DNA from 2 places in the Alteromonas sp. S015 genome. Region 1 is predicted to be linked to the other one. Evidence: predicted binding sites of a transcription regulator. Region 1 holds the regulator's gene; the other holds the start of a gene.
The links. The regulator ArgR, encoded in region 1, controls arginine synthesis, uptake and breakdown. The targets are predictions, from matches to a motif close to ANTGAATANNTATTCANT.
Positions count from the first base shown of each region.

Region 2: a site for ArgR is predicted at 3,807-3,824, ahead of V7R42_RS09815 (N-acetylmuramoyl-L-alanine amidase). Genes of this name have one in related genera too.

Region 1 is NZ_JAZETO010000011.1:101,332-109,666, forward strand. Features, by position in the region: gene ppc (phosphoenolpyruvate carboxylase) at 1-183, shown strand, start outside; gene mdh (malate dehydrogenase) at 611-1,549, opposite strand; gene argR (transcriptional regulator ArgR) at 1,788-2,252, shown strand; gene V7R42_RS18590 (type 1 glutamine amidotransferase domain-containing protein) at 2,388-3,071, opposite strand; gene V7R42_RS18595 (TonB-dependent receptor) at 3,269-6,448, opposite strand; gene V7R42_RS18600 (TonB-dependent receptor) at 6,763-8,335, opposite strand, start outside.
Region 2 is NZ_JAZETO010000004.1:256,151-264,485, reverse strand. Features, by position in the region: gene gltB (glutamate synthase large subunit) at 1-3,406, opposite strand, end outside; gene V7R42_RS09815 (N-acetylmuramoyl-L-alanine amidase) at 4,069-5,004, shown strand; gene arcB (aerobic respiration two-component sensor histidine kinase ArcB) at 5,103-7,457, shown strand; gene V7R42_RS09805 (PH domain-containing protein) at 7,623-8,177, shown strand; gene V7R42_RS09800 (PH domain-containing protein) at 8,177-8,335, shown strand, end outside.

The DNA of each region.
Region 1 (8,335 bases):
GACCCGCAGGGTAAAGAGTCGATGGAGATCCGCGCAGGATACCTTCAGCCCCTTCATTACTTGCAAATTGAGCTTCTCGATCGCATCCGTAAAGCTGGTGACGATGCACAAAACACCAGTCTAGAGCGCGCCATGATGGTAACCATCGCGGGTATCGCTATCGGTATGCGTAACACGGGCTAATGCCCAGTTAAGCGCTTGACGTTTTAATTAGAAGCCTGCCTATTGAGCAGGCTTTTTTTTGCAATGCATTAAATGCCAAAGCGCGAGCTTTATAATATTTTAACTGCGCAGCTTCTTTCTCAAGTTATGACTTATTTGAAAGGACATGAATGAGGAATAGGAGTTAAGAAATTTGATAAGCTGGCTCAACCGTACCAAGGTTACCATGGCGAAGCCTACATGGACTCAACAAAAAAGCTGGATACGTAAGGTCGTAACAGACTTACTTTTTCCCAATTAATGAGTTTGTCAAAGATTGTTGGGTGACGTATTGAATTGGGGGAAGTTTGATAAGCAGGCTCTCCACCGCAGGGATGCGGTGGCGAAGCCTACATGGACGTATTCACGGCGGATCTGCGTTCAAAGTTCCGCCAATGATGTTATCCGATTAGCCGTTTACGAAGTCAACGCCTAGCTTGATGTCGCCGCGCAGGCCTTCGAGCATATCGTTTTTCGCTTTTTCTTCGAACGCGCTAAGCTCGCCGTATGGCAAGATTTCTTCAACACCGTTTGCGCCAAGGCGTACTGGGTGTGCAAAGAATGCTGCGTCGTCGCTGTCGTCAGTTTGTACATACGTGTACTCAACTACGTTCTCACCTTGCATTGCTGCAACAAGAGACAAACAGAAGCGTGCTGCTGCTTGACCCATTGAAAGAGTTGCAGAGCCGCCGCCCGCTTTCGCTTCAACCACTTCAGTACCCGCGTTTTGAATACGAGTAGTTAGGCTAGCAACTTCTTCGTCTGTAAACTCAACACCTTCAACTTGTGAAAGAAGAGGAAGGATAGTTGTACCAGAGTGACCACCGATTACCGGTACGTGCACAGAAGATACGTCTACACCTTTAAGCTCAGCAACAAAAGTCTCTGCGCGGATAACGTCTAGTGTCGTTACACCGAAAAGCTTGTTCTTGTCGTAAACGCCTTTGGCTTTTAGCGTTTCAGCTGCAATAGCAACAGTAGTGTTAACTGGGTTAGTGATGATACCAACACACGCGTTCGGGCAGTTATCAGCTACACCTTCAATTAGGTTTTTAACAATGCCGGCGTTGATGTTGAACAGATCAGAACGATCCATACCTGGCTTACGAGGCATACCCGCTGGAATGAGAACTACGTCTGCTCCAGTTAGTGCATCAGCAAGGTCATCTTTACCGTGACCGGTTACTTTTACCGCAGTGGGGATGTGGCTCAAATCAACGGCAACACCAGGAACAACTGGCGCTACGTCGTAAAGCGCTAAATCTGAACCTGCTGGTAATTGTGTTTTCAACAACAAAGACAGCGCCTGACCAATACCACCGGCAGCACCTAACACGGCTACTTTCATACCATTTCTCCTATGGGATTACTTCACGTATTTAAACGGAACGTCACACTAATGCAACGCGGGGGAAAACTCAATCACCGGATCGTCTTATTAACGTTATTTATGGCGATTTTATGTCGATATTCATTATCATGAATGATTATGCAAAGAAATTGCGCAAAGTCCACCTGTACGGCACAATATGCGCATACTAAATATAATTCCTAACGATAACCCTCAAAAAAAGAAAAGAGCGCTAATGGCAAACGCAAAACAAGAGCTACTCATCAAAGCTTTTAAAGAAATTCTTAAAGCAGAAAGTTACGGTTCACAGGGCGAGATTGTTGATGCTTTAAAAGCACAAGGTTTTGACAACATCAGTCAATCAAAAATTTCTAGAATGTTAAGCAAGTTCGGCGCAGTTAGAACGCGTAACGCTCGCGGTGATATGGTTTATTGTCTTCCCCCTGAGTTGGGTATGCCAACGGCCAAAAGCCCGTTGAAACAGCTTGTACTGGATATTGTGCACAACAACGTTATGGTGATCATCAGAACAAGTCCAGGAGCCGCACAGCTCATTGCGCGTTTGCTCGACTCACTAAGTAAGAAGGACGGAGTTTTAGGTACCATCGCGGGTGATGACACTATTTTTATTGCTCCGGCAGATGTATCTAAAATTGAAGAATTAAGACAGCGTGTCGAAGACCTGTTTGAAAACGTCTAACCAAAGCGATGTTGTTTATTGACACGATTAAACGCTCTATTGCTCGAAGAGCGCTTCGAGCGAAATCTTAGTTACTAGAGACAAAGAAACCGCATGAGTAATGCGGTTTCAATATTTATAGGGTTTTAGCGTCGATCAAGACAGAAGCTTGATAAGGGCATCAGCCGCAGGCCGTGACGATGGAGGATTTTGTCCAGTAACCAATAGCCCGTCTGTACAAACCTTTACGGCAAAATCATCTACACTTTCGTAATTACCGCCTTTCTTCACCAACTCATCTTCAACAAGATAAGGCACAACATCAGTCAGCTCCATTGCAGCTTCTTCGCTGTTCGAGAAGCCGGTAACCGACTTGCCTTCCACCAAATATTTACCATCAGCTGTTTTGACATCTTTCAGTACAATTGGTGCATGACACACCGCGCCAACAGGCTTATTTGCAGCTATAGTGTCTTCAATTAGCTTGATAGAGTGAGCGTTATCTGAGAGATCCCATAAAGGTCCGTGTCCGCCGGGATAGAAGACCGCGTCAAACTCCTCCGCACGCACGTCTTCAAGGGGAATAGTTGACGCCATCGCACTTCGTGCTATCTCATCGTTGGTGTAACGTATAGCGTCATCTGTCATCGCATCATCAGCAAGACTATTGGGATCAATAGGCACCTGCCCGCCCATCGGTGATGCCAGCGTGATAGTATAGCCTTGGTCTTTAAATGCGTAATATGGCGCTGCGAACTCCTCTAACCACATGCCGGTCTTCTTTCCTGTATCACCCATAATGTCGTGAGACGTCATTACCATTAGCATACGTTTTGTCATAAGCCCTCCTTGCGAGCATTTAAAAATGTAACGCCAATTGATTCGTGTGGTGGAGGGTCTTAGATCATAAAAAAAGAGAAGGATCGATTAGTAGCAAATGAGTGAGATAAATCGCAGGCATAAAAAAGTGCCACTTCCTGTCAAGGAGAGTGGCACCTAACACTACAACGTGTTGTAGGGGAAATTAACCATCGCTATTAGAAGCGGTAGTTAACACCTATACGCATTTCCCATAGAGACGCGTCGCGCTGAACGTTTTCTGCTGGCATACCAAAATTACTGTATTCATAAACACCTGCATCATTCAGATTAACATCTACTACATTTAGACGTGTTGAACCTTGGCGGAAATCCCCCCAATCGTCATTCAGTAAGTTAGTTACGTTGTTGATAACAAAGAACGCACTAGCTTTGTGACCGTCCATGAAACCAGGAAGCTCTTGGGAAATACGAATATCTGCTTTGAACCACCATTTAGATGTTTCTGTGTTGCGCCCTACAACTTCACCACGAGTTAAGCCGTAGGCTTCAACAAACTCATTGAAACCTGTACGCGCCTCTTCAGCGGTTTGTAGTACCACACCATCACTATCTACGTTATCTACGAATGTTACGTTTGCGTCATCAATAGTTGGTACATAAAGCAGTTGTCGGAAATCTGCACTGTCCCAGCCAAACGCTCCATTATCGCCATAAACGAAAGAATACGGCTGGCCTTCGTTAGCTGTCATGAATAAGTTGAAGCTAGTTTCGTAGCCATCGAAAAACTCATGCGCATAACCAAGGTTAAACGTGAAACGATGTTTAATGGCATAGTCAGACGTTGCCACCCCAGGATTATTAACGTCAGTTACCGCAACATTCTCGAAGTTCGAACCTGCTGTAGAGCTAGTCATTGGGTGCGCATCTTCAGCGTCCACGTAAGAGTAACCTAGCGTAGCGTCAATGCCGTTATCCCATTCTTTAGAAATGGCACCAGAGATTAGCAGCGTGCTACCGCTGTCGCCACTTACGTTCCCCAGAATGTAGTCTTGCCCTAAACGGCGGCCTCCATCAATTGAAGTATAAATAGGGCGGCCATCGAATGTAGTTTCGTTAGTACGTTCAATGTTAGCTTCGCGAACAATTGGTGCGTCGCGACGGTCAGTATAGATGATATCAGCCGTTACTAAGTAATCGCCCGGCGCTGTCCACGTTGCACCCAAGTTGTATTTCCACTCTGAAGGAATTTCAAAGTCTGGGTCAGTCGCATTTACCTGAGCATCACCATCAGTAAGGCTAGTGTTTGCTACTAAATCAACCATGGCCTGTGGCGCGTCGTAAATGGGGCGGCCTTCGCCAGAAAGATCGATATCTAGAATTGATGTTTCACCACGTACAAACCCTGGAATGTCGCTGCCGAAACGGTTCACTGAAGTACCAACGTTAGTTACACCGTCGTTAGAGTAGGCATTTGAAATCCAAACGTTCGGGTTACCACCAGAAAATAGTCCGAAACCACCGCGAATTTCCAGGTCGTCATTAACTGTGTAGTTAAAGCCAACACGCGGTTGAATTAGATCTAGGCCGTCAACATTCATGGTGTTAGGGAAACCATAGCGGTTTGCGAAGTTTTGGTTAGCTGTCGGCGTGTCGTCAGATCCATATCTTTCATAGCGTAGACCAGCCATAATTTTCAGGTCGTCAGTAAGATAGAACTCATCCTGAATGTAGAAGGTAGTAATGTCTTGCTTAAAAGATGCCGCTGCATCATCTGGATTATTCGTACCTGCAGAGTTGTTATAGTAAATCTGATCAGCTAGGCCTGCTTCAAAATCAGCAATACTTAGGAAGCGATATTCACCTACAGTGTGCTGCATAAACAAGTTGAAAACATCAAGTTCTTCGTATTCTACACCAGCAGTTATCGTGTGATCGCCGTAATAGTAAGTACCCGCCAACTTAAAGTTGAATACTGTGTAATCCAGGTTGTTTGACTGACGAGAATCATCTGGACCAATGTAGATAGTACCACCATCTGCAGTGCCAATCTGTGCTTCACCGAAGCCAGACGCTGCGTCTAGAGAAATTTGACGGTTGTCTAAGTCGGTGTGGCCAATACGAAGCTCTGTCGAAAAATCGTCTGTCCAGTCAGAGAAAAGTGAACCTACTATAGTAGTTAGCTCAGCGCCACGCTCGTAAAAGTGATTACCGAGAGAGAGGCGGCTTGAACCACCATCAGACTGGCTAATACTGAAACCATCGTTCCAGTTGTAAACTAAGTTTGCACGATGCGCGTCGGAAATGTTCCAGTCTAATTTAATTAGGATCTTTTCATCTTCTACCGGCGCTGAACCTGGTAATCCACCGACATCGTAGCCATAGACGCGTTGTGCAATTTCTGCGACTTGATCAATCTCGTCTTGAGAAACCGTTCCACCTAACGCATTGTAATCGAAAAGCTGTACTCCCTCTAACTTTTCATAAGAACCGAAGAAAAATAAAGTGTCTTCGATTAAAGGGAAACCAACGTTAACACCATAACGACGCTCTGTGTAGTTACCATTGTCACGCTCTACCCCATTCACTTCTTCACCGCGGTATGAATCGCTAGTGAAGTCATAGAACGCACTGCCTTTTACTTCGTTGGTACCAGACTTGGTTACTGCGTTGATGTTACATGCCGTAAAGCCACCATACTCTACGTCGAACGGAGCAAGCTCAACGGCTACTTGGTCAATAGCGTCATATGAGAATGGCTGACGTTCAGTAGGAAAACCGTTGCTATTTAGACCAAACGCATCGTTTAAGCGAATACCGTCGAGCGTTAAGCTGTTAAAACGTGGACTTTGGCCACCACAACTAATCGCATCATTGCCTGCTTCGTTAAGAAATACACGTGGGTCAGCACGAACAATGTCTCCGATACTGCGGTTGATTGCAGGTGCATTTTGAAGAGACTCAATATCAAAAACAGTTTGCGGGCCTGTGGTTCCAAAGGCTGTTGCCGCAATACTGCTGCCACTAACCGAGATTACTTCGATGTTGCTTTGGTCATCTAGTGTTAGGTTGAGACCGAATGGATTACCCAACTCTAAGAACACGCTATCAATTGTCGTATCTTGATACTCATTTGAGTCAACTACGATTGTGTAAGGACCACCAACGCGAAGACCACGTAAGTTAAATGTACCGTTATCGCCTACAACCACTTCACGAGTTGTACCTGACGGCTCGTGGATGACTGTAATTGTAGTACCAGCTGCTGGAGCACCTGTAGGGGTAAGAATTCTCCCTTGCATTGCAGATGACGTTTCTTGTGCCATTGCAGTTGTAGACAAACCGATTGACAGCGCAACCGCAGCAGCAATGCGACTGAATTTAGCTGATGAACTCATGTGTGTTTCCCTTATATTTAGTTATGTTTGCAGAGCTACTTCACCGCTTACCTGATAATATTTTAAGCATGAATCAAAAATTCATGAATTATAACTATGACAGTTTTGTGACACAAAAAACAGGCTGTCAACATTCTGTCTTGAAAAGTAAATAAATAGTATAGGCGAATTATGTCTGCTATGTGACAAAACGCGAAAATGAAACAAAGAATTGCCCGTTCTTTCTACGTTTTTAGGGCGTTGAGATATAAAAAAAGCCAATTGCTTTGACACAATTGGCTTTTTAATACGTTTGTAACGTTAGCTGCTAGGCATTAGAACGTATATCTAACACCCACTTTAATACGCCACGTAGACTCATCCACTTCGAACTCATCCCAGTTTTGACCCGCGTTTCCATCATACGCATTGGTATACTGGTACTGATTGTTCTCATTAACACCCTGTAAGTCAAACAAATCAACACTTGAATACTCGACTTGATACACTTTACCCCAGTCGTCATTCAACAAGTTTGCGAAGTTCTCGATTGAAAGGTAAACCTTTCCTTTGTGGTCATCATAGAACCCTGGTACTTCCTGAGAAATATAAAGGTCCATTGACGTGATCCAAGGCTGAGAACCCGTATTTTTAGGAATGATAGAACCCGCATAGCCTTCAAGGCCTGCCGCTGTCACTACTTCCATGATTTCTTCGTAGCTTAAACCACCTTCGAAGTCCATAAGTGGATCATTCGGACCTTCAGGAATGTAAATCTGGTAATCACCGCCATTGATACCAAATTGATCACCGAAGTCAGGGTCGTTGTAGAGGCCCAATGTGTGAGAGAAGCGACGACCTGAACGTCTTTCAAAGAACAGGTTAAAGTCTGTATTGTAACCGGCAAAGAACTGATGCGTATAACCAAGGTTTAATACAAAGCGGTGCGGCACTTCAAAATACGCAGTATCAACATTTGGCTCATTGCGGTTCGTTGCAATATTGTAAATAAAGTTAGACTCTGCTGTAGAACTTGTTCCAGGCGCGCCCTCAGTAATGTCTTGATGCGTATATGACATATTTAGGCTAATACCGTTGTCCCATTGTTTACCTAACGCAGTAGTGAACAGAATGCTTCGGCCACCGTCAGATGCGTTCGTCAGTTGTATATCGTAGTTTCCAGCATTGTCTGTACCATCGTAAACACTACCGTAAATAATACGGCCATCTGAAAGAGTCACATCAGGCGTTCTGGCTAACTCAACCCACGCTGCAGCATCTTTCTTGTCAACGTAAGTTAATTCCGTTGTCCACGAGAAGTTGTTGCCTAAGCCTTCTACGTCGAAGATATAATCAGCTGCGATTTGATAGCGCCAATCAGACGGCATATCGAAATCAGGGTCAATTGAGTTGGTAGAACCTGAGCCGATTGAAAGCTGATCTTTAAGCACCTGAGGCACTTGATCAAACATTACGTTCTCTGGCGCGATACTTTTTGTCGAATACTGGTCCAACGCTACACCGTTTTTAGTGTAGGCGTTCGAAATCCAAACAAGTGGAGAACCACCAGTGAAACGACCTACACCACCGCGTAAAGTAAGATCTTCATTAATTGACCACTCAAACCCAAGACGTGGAAGCACCATAGTGTTGCCGTCTAGGTTTTCTGTGTTGGCAAAGTTGTAGGTATCAAGAAAGTTCTGATTCAACAATGGTGAATCTTCAACTGTCAGATATTCAACACGTAAACCTGCTGTTACTTCAAAATCTTCAAATAGCTCAAAGTTGGCTTCGCCATATGCTGTATAAAGTGTGCTATCAACATCGTAGGCGATATCATTGATATCGTTTGTATACGCATTTGAGTATTCAACCAGGTCTGGTGCACGGTTTGCGAAGTCTTCTAAA
Region 2 (8,335 bases), on a different contig from region 1:
TGTCAGGTAAGCCAATGAAGTGGTCGTCACGCAGTTTTTGATCCTGCGTTGCAACACCGGTCGCACAGTTGTTCAAGTGGCAAATACGCAAGTATTTACAGCCTAAAGCAACCATTGGACCCGTACCAAAACCGAAGCTCTCAGCACCTAAAATACCGGCTTTTACTACGTCTAAGCCTGTTTTCAAACCGCCGTCGGTTTGAACGCGTACTTTGTGACGTAAGCCGTTTTCAATAAGCGCTTGCTGAGTTTCAGATAAACCAAGCTCGAACGGACTACCCGCATACTTAACTGATGTCAGCGGGCTTGCACCTGTGCCGCCGTCGTAACCTGAAACGGTGATAAGGTCGGCATAGGCTTTCGCCACACCCGTTGCAATGGTGCCAACACCTGGCTCAGATACTAGCTTAACGGATATAAGCGCCGTTGGATTAACCTGTTTCAAATCGAAAATTAGCTGTGCTAAATCTTCAATTGAGTAAATATCGTGGTGCGGAGGCGGTGAAATAAGGGTTACACCCGGCACAGAGAAACGTAGCTGTGCGATGTACTTATTTACTTTGTCACCTGGAAGCTGACCCCCTTCACCCGGTTTTGCACCCTGCGCCACTTTAATTTGAATAACGTTAGCGTTAACCAAATAGTGAGGCGTTACACCAAAGCGACCTGAAGCCACCTGCTTAATTTTAGAATTCTTTTCAGTACCAAAGCGAGAAGGGTGTTCGCCACCTTCCCCTGAGTTTGATTGACCGCCCAAGCGGTTCATGGCAATTGCCAGCGCTTCGTGCGCTTCAGGGCTTAGTGCACCAATTGACATCGCTGCGGTATCGAAGCGCGGGAATAAGTTTTCCGGAGCTTCTACTTCACTAATATCAATAGGGTCGCAATCAGGGTTTATGGCCAGCAAATCGCGAATGTGTGCAGGCGCACGCTCGTTAACAAGCTTGGCATATTGCTGGTAGTCGTCGTAGTTACCTGACACCACAGCCTTTTGAAGCGTACTGACTACGTCTGGGTTATAAGCGTGATATTCGCCACCGTGAACGTATTTAAGCAACCCGCCGTGATCGACAGACTTACGCTTAAGCCAAGCAATACGGTTTAGGTTGATAAGATCTTGATGGAAATCATCGAAGCCCGCACCTTGAATGCGTGAGGTCACACCTTTAAAGCATAACTTCATCACTTCGTTGTTAATACCCACTGCTTCAAACAGTTTAGAGCTACGGTAACTAGCAACGGTGCTAATACCCATTTTCGACATGATCTTATACAAGCCTTTATTGATACCCTTACGGTAGTTCAACGTGGCCTGCATAGGTGAAATATCCAGTTCGCCTTTTTCGCAAAGCTGTTCGATAGTTTCGTATGCAAGGAATGGGTAAACCGCGGTTGCACCCAAGCCGATAAGTACGGCGAAGTGATGCGGATCGCGGGCACTTGCTGTTTCAACAACAACGTTAGCATCGCAGCGCAATGACTTTTCAACTAGGCGACGCTGTACCGCACCAACTGCCATAGCTGCAGGGATAACTAAGCGGTTTTGCTTAATGTTTCTATCAGACAGAATAACAAATGCAGCACGTTTGTTCTTAACCAGCATTTCTACTTCGTTACACACGCGCTCGATGGCTTTCTTCAAACCTTCTTGCGGCGCATATTGAAGCTCAATGACTTCTGAATAGTAGTTGTCTGGGTTAAATTCGCGCAGTTGTTTAAGGTCGGTATACATTAGCACTGGCGAGTCGAACAATACGCGGTCAGCGTAACCTGAGGTTTCGCTAAATACGTTTTGCTCGCGGCCAATACAGGTTGCCAACGACATCACGTGGTTTTCACGTAGCGGGTCAATCGGCGGGTTAGTCACCTGTGCGAATTGCTGACGGAAATAATCGTAAACCGTACGCTGGCGGGATGACATAACCGCCATTGGCGTGTCATCACCCATTGAACCAACGGCTTCTTGGCCGTCTTTCGCGAGTACTTTTACAACTTGTTGAATTTCTTCATAGCTGTAGGCGTGCAGCTTGTGGTACACCGCCATGGCATCGTCGTCAAACACGCGCTTGCCAATTAATGAAGCATCAAGCTTTTCAATGGGGGTTAGCCGGCGAATATGCTTATCTAGCCACTCTTTATAAGGGTGGCGCGCTTTTAAGTCCTCATCAATTTCAGTAGAGCGCCAGATTTTGCCAGTGTATGTGTCTACAGCAAGCATTTCACCTGGGCCCACACGGCCTTTCTCGATAACGTCAGCTTGTTCGTAATCCCAAATACCCACTTCTGAGGCAAGGGTAATAAACCCATTTTTAGTAATAACGTAACGCGCAGGACGTAAACCATTTCTATCCAAGTTACAGGCTACGTGGCGACCGTTAGTTAAAACGATACCCGCGGGGCCGTCCCATGGTTCCATGTGCATTGAGTTGAACTCATAAAATGCACGAAGGTCATCATCCATGGTTTTATTGTTTTGATAGGCTGGTGGAACAAGTAAACGCATGGCGCGGAATAAATCCATACCACCCGCTAGGAATAGCTCAAGCATGTTATCCAGTGACGATGAGTCGGAACCTTCGGTGTTAACGAATGGGGCCGCGTCTTTCAAATCCGGAATAAGTGGCGTTGAGAATTTAGCAGCACGTGCCATTGCCCAGTCGCGGTTACCTTTAATAGTGTTGATTTCACCATTATGCGCAAGGAAACGGAAAGGCTGAGCTAGTGGCCAGCGTGGTAATGTGTTTGTTGAAAAGCGCTGGTGGAACACGCAGATTGCGCTTTGCATACGCTCGTCGGCAAGGTCGTGATAAAAGGCAGGCAAGTCTTTTGGCATTACCAAGCCTTTGTAGATTGTTACCAAGCCTGATAAACACGCTACGTAAAAATCGGGATCTTTTTCAAGACGTTTTTCAGCGCGGCGGCGGATCATATACAAACGACGCTCAAGGTCGCGTTTTCTCCAGCCCGCAGGTGCGTTAACGAACACCTGTTCGATTTGCGGAACGCCCGTTAGCGCTAATTCACCCAGTACTGAGCGGTCGACAGGCACTTCGCGCCAACCCACTACTGAGAGTGTTTCTTTTTCAAGCTCTTCATTAAGTGCGTCACGCGCGGCTTGCGCAAGTACTGGGTCCTGACTTAAGAAAATCATGCCCACACCGTATTTTTTGCTGAGTTTCCAGCCATTTTCTTCGGCGATTGCATGGAAGAACGCATCCGGTTTCTGTAGTAATAAACCACAGCCGTCACCGGTTTTCCCGTCGGCGGCGATACCGCCACGATGCTGCATACGATCAAGGCCGTGTATTGCAGTCGTTACCAATTCATGACTGGCTTCCCCATGAGTATGAGCGATTAAGCCAAACCCACAGTTGTCCCGGGAATCATTGGGATTATATAAACTCATCTCTTAACTCCTTCAACCTTTTGACTGGGCAAGGTATGCGTTGCGTGTAGATGCGCCTAGGTTTGCGTATCACAACATTATTAGACGTCTTTTATGCCTGCGAGCGGTATTGCTTGCGGCGTGCGCCTTTCTTGTCGTTATTTTATTATTAGAGGATTCCAGTCGTTTCCGCATTTTTATGCATTATTGCGATGCGGGCCGTACAAAATACCCACATTAAAAACTAAAATCAAACGCTAAAAGTATAAGCTTTATAGTGAATTAGTATAAACATAATTAAATCTATATTAATCAGTTGTTTATTTGTTGCTATTTATATTTGTAATAAAAATGTTATCAGCGTTGTAAAGTGAATAACGTCTCCCTTATGAATGATATTGCTTCTCATTTGTACTTTGTTGGTGAATAAATATGCTGATGAAATGGTGTTTTATGTTGTCAATAGCGGTTTGGTGTGTATTTTTATTAAATCGTATAGTTTTGGTTCCACAAATATAAGTGGTTTGTTATATTGGTTTAAAATTGACCACAGGTAAGGCTTTTGAGGTCTTTTACTATGTTAAGCGAGAGCTCCGTGTGTGAATTGACTATATGTTTATGTGGGAGATGAAGAATAAAAATTCTCTATAGTGGCGTGCCGTTAAGACAATAAGGATTATTGTATGAATACCCTTCATGCTTCACCAACATCTACCTTTAGCATAGATGATCACATGTTAATTGGCGACAATATCAGCTACAGGCTTTCTCCTAACACATCTGGTTGTTTTCAATCTGGCGCTCCCGATACTATCGTTATTCATTTTACTGCCGGCAGTAGTCTTACATCTTCGGTTAACGTCTTGACCAATGCCGATAGCGGTGTGTCTGCTCACTTTGCCGTAGGGCGAAACGGCGACATCGTTCAAATGCTGCCGACTAACAAAATTGCGTGGCATGCAGGAGAGAGCCATTACGCGGGACGTAGTGGTTTGAACCAGTATTCTATCGGCATCGAATTGGAGAATGCAGGCCAGCTCAAAACCCGAGGCAACGGCGCCTATGAAAGTTGGTTCGGCGAGATTTATAGTGAGCATGAAGTGTTAGCTGCGCAACACATCAATCAGCCGTCAATTGGCTACTGGCACAAATATACCGACATACAAATTGCAAGGACATTGTCGCTTTGCAAAACGTTGTGCAGTCACTATGATATTTCGACCGTAGTTGGACACGAAGAAATAGCCCCCTTGAGAAAGGTCGATCCCGGTCCTGCTTTTCCCCTTCAAAAATTCAAGGCTACCGTTTTAAATGGTAACAGTGAAAAGTGGGCGGCTGAAACAAATGAACCGAATTTACAACGAGAAGCGCATGATCATATACAACACGAGCTTGCTAGCTCGGTAAAACGTGTGGCCAATGTAAGTGCAAACTCTTTGAGTGTGAGAAAAGGTCCTGATGTCTCATTTCCAACGGTTGAGAGCAGTTTGAACAAAGGGGAGGTGCTAAAAGTTATAGAGAAGCGTGGGGAATGGGCAAAAGTTTCCTATGCGAAGGTTGGATGGGTGAATACCAAATACATTAATGAAATTACCGAAAAGTCTCCCTTTAAATCGTGACCTTATATGAATGATAGCTTCTCGCTTTGACATACCGCATTCCCGAAGCGGAGAAAGCCTGATAGGATAACGACAAAATTAGCTTAAATTAGACGTACATGCATTCAGATTCACCAAACGATTCTTGGGCAATCCGCTTTGCTCAATTTGTCCAGCGTTTTGGCACTCTAAAGCTCAGCATATTGTTTGTTGTCCTTTCGCTTGTGTTTACGCTCGGCGGCTCATACGTAATACGCGTGAGCATGGGAAGCCAAGTGCAGCCCGATGATTTTATCAGTGCTGTAGTATTGACCATGTTGTCTGCGCCTTGGGTACTCTATTTCTTCAGTGAGTTAATTAAGCAATTAGAGAATTCACGCACTAACTTAAAGGAAGTGGTAAGCCAATTGGAAAGCTTGCGTGAAGAAGATGTTTTTCTTAACCGCGAACTTCAAAGCAACATCAGGCAGCTTAACCATGAGATAGAGCAGCGCAAGCAAGCACAGGAAGAGCGCGAAGCGCTATTTAAAGATTTAGAAAAAGAAATTCAGGATAAATCTGAACAGGAAGCGCAAGCCCGCCGCCTATCAACACTTTTACGTTCAATTATCGATGCCTCGCCAGATTTAATTTACTACCGCAATGAAGAAGGTAGGTTTGCAGGCTGCAACCGCATTGCTGAGTTAATGACAGGTAAAACTGAGCAAGAACTGCTTGGCTTAACGCCAAAAGATGTATACGAAGAAGAGCTAGCCCGCCAAATTGTAGCCAGTGATCATGAAGTCTTAGAAACCAACGCGAGTATCACTGAGGAATTATGGCTTCGTTTTGCTGACGGGCGTCGTCGTTACTTTGAAATGAAGCGTGTGCCTTTTTTCGATAAAGAAGGTAACCGCCTGGGGCTACTATCATTCGGTCGTGATATGACTGAGCGCAAACAAGCTGAAAATGCTGCGGCGAAAGCGAGCACAGACAAAACGCGTTTTATAGCGACCATCAGCCACGAGCTCCGTACCCCATTAAACGGTATTGTTGGCTTAAGTCGTATGCTGCGAGATACTGAGCTAAGCGATGAACAATTCAGCTGGGTTAGTACAATTTACGCTAGTGCTATTACACTCGGTAATATCTTTAACGACATTATTGACTTGGATAAGTTAGACAGAGATAAGCTTGAACTAAGTCTTAAGACGATTTCGTTAAAAGACTTCACCGAAGAACTAAGTAGCATCATTCGCTTGCTTGCTGCCGACAAACAATTAGAGCTTAAAACGACCATTAACGAACCGTTGCCCCGGCTAGTTGAAATTGACGGTACGCGCCTTCGCCAGATTTTGTGGAATATATTGTTCAATGCAGTGAAGTTCACGCAAAAAGGTCATGTAAGCTTATCGGTTTCCTCGACAAAACCTGATGGGGATAAGGCATACGTAACCTTTATTATTGAGGACACAGGCGTAGGTATCCCTGAAAGCGAAATTGATAAAATATTTGCTATGTACTATCAGGTTGATCACCCTGACCATCAATCGGCCACAGGTACCGGTATTGGGCTGGCTATTTGTAAGCAAATGGTCGACTTGATGAAAGGTGAAATTCACGTCTCAAGTAAAGTGGGCAAGGGCACCCGTTTCGAAATTGTATTGCCAGTTCAAATTTCTAATAGCCCTATGAAAGTCGCGCAACTTCAAGTGACAGGGCTTAATATCTTGTTGGTAGAAGATATTGAATTGAACGTAATGGTCGCCAAAGCTTTGCTTGAAAAGCTTGGCCAGAAAGTCGACGTAGCAATGACCGGGCAAGAAGCCATAGACAAAGTCAGAGAAAACCAATATGACCTTATCTTGCTTGATATTCAATTGCCCGACATGACCGGGTTTGATGTAGCGAGTACGATTATTGAAGAAGACTTAGTTATGCAAACGCCAATCGTAGCGCTAACGGCAAACGTCATTAAAAAGCGTGATGAATACCTGGAAAACGGTATGGATGACGTTATCGCTAAACCGATAAAAAAATCTCGCGTTATTGAAGTGTTTAATGAGCTGTTCCATGCACCGCCTGCGCCGCTAGAAATTGACGGTGAAGTAGAGCGCCCTGAACCGAATAAAATATTAAGTAACATTTTAGATATGGACTTATTACAGATGTTGGTCGATACCATAGGGGATGAGATGGTGCGCGCTAGCGTTAAAGTGTTCCAAGAAAAAATGCCAGAATATATGGAAATACTGCAGCTAAGCTTGAGTGCGGATGAAAAGTCAGAAGTGTGCTCACAGGCTCATAAAATTAAAGGTGCCGCTGGCTCCGTTGGTTTGGCCCGTGTGCAGCGAATTGCTAACCAAATTCAACAGGGTGACCACCCTACATGGTGGGAGAACGTGCATGATTGGGTAGAAGAGCTACAAATGGCCGTTCAGCACGACATGAAGGCACTACACGATTGGCTGAATGAGCAGCAGGTTGACGACTAGTTTGCGTAACGCGCTCTTTAATAGGTAATGTAAAAAGAGGGCTTGCCCTCTTTTTTGTTATAAAAACTGCGATTGAGTAAACGTTGAGAGCAATGTTGCTAAGTCCCTCTTTAAAAAAAGCGGCAGGCGTATCGTATTTATACAGTTGTAAAAGGAATTAATGTGATGACAATTAGCGCACAACAAGAGACCGTTTTTTCAAATAATCAGCTGAGTGTTGAGGACATTCCCTCACTTCAAATGCTTGCATTACTTCCTATATCCAAAAAGTACCGGGCGCTAAATATCCTCTCCATAGGATTGATAGCCTTAGCGCTAATAGGTATTGCTTCCGCGTTACGATTCCAAAGCTTTTGGTCGTTGCCAGAAGGACTGCTGCAAGCTTACCCATATGTTGTTGCAGGTATCGGTGCTTTACACTCCGTATGGGCGCTGTACCACTTTTTTGCTGATGTACGCATATTTTATGCGATTCGAGAGCAAGACATCAGTAAACAGTCAGGGCTAATTTTCAGAAAGCTCTCGTGCCAGCCTATTTTGCGTGTTCAGCATGTAGAGGTAAATCGCGGTCCGTTGGACAGGTGGGCGGGCCTTGCCTCACTTCAGGTGTTTTCGGCTGGTGGTGAAATGCACACGTTTGAAATACCTGGGTTAAGCATTGAAAGGGCAGAGCAGTTGCGTGAGTTCATTCTTGCTCATAAAGACATTGGTGCGCGCTGATGTCGATATCTGAAACGCCATCAAACCAAACGCCTAATGTCACTAGACCAAGTGAGTGCGAGCCTCACGTAAATGTTTCGCCTCAGCCTCAAACTCAGGGTGAGTGCTCAGGAGAGCCTAAGCTAAGAGTAGAAACCGGTGGAGAGTGGCTGCGTCTT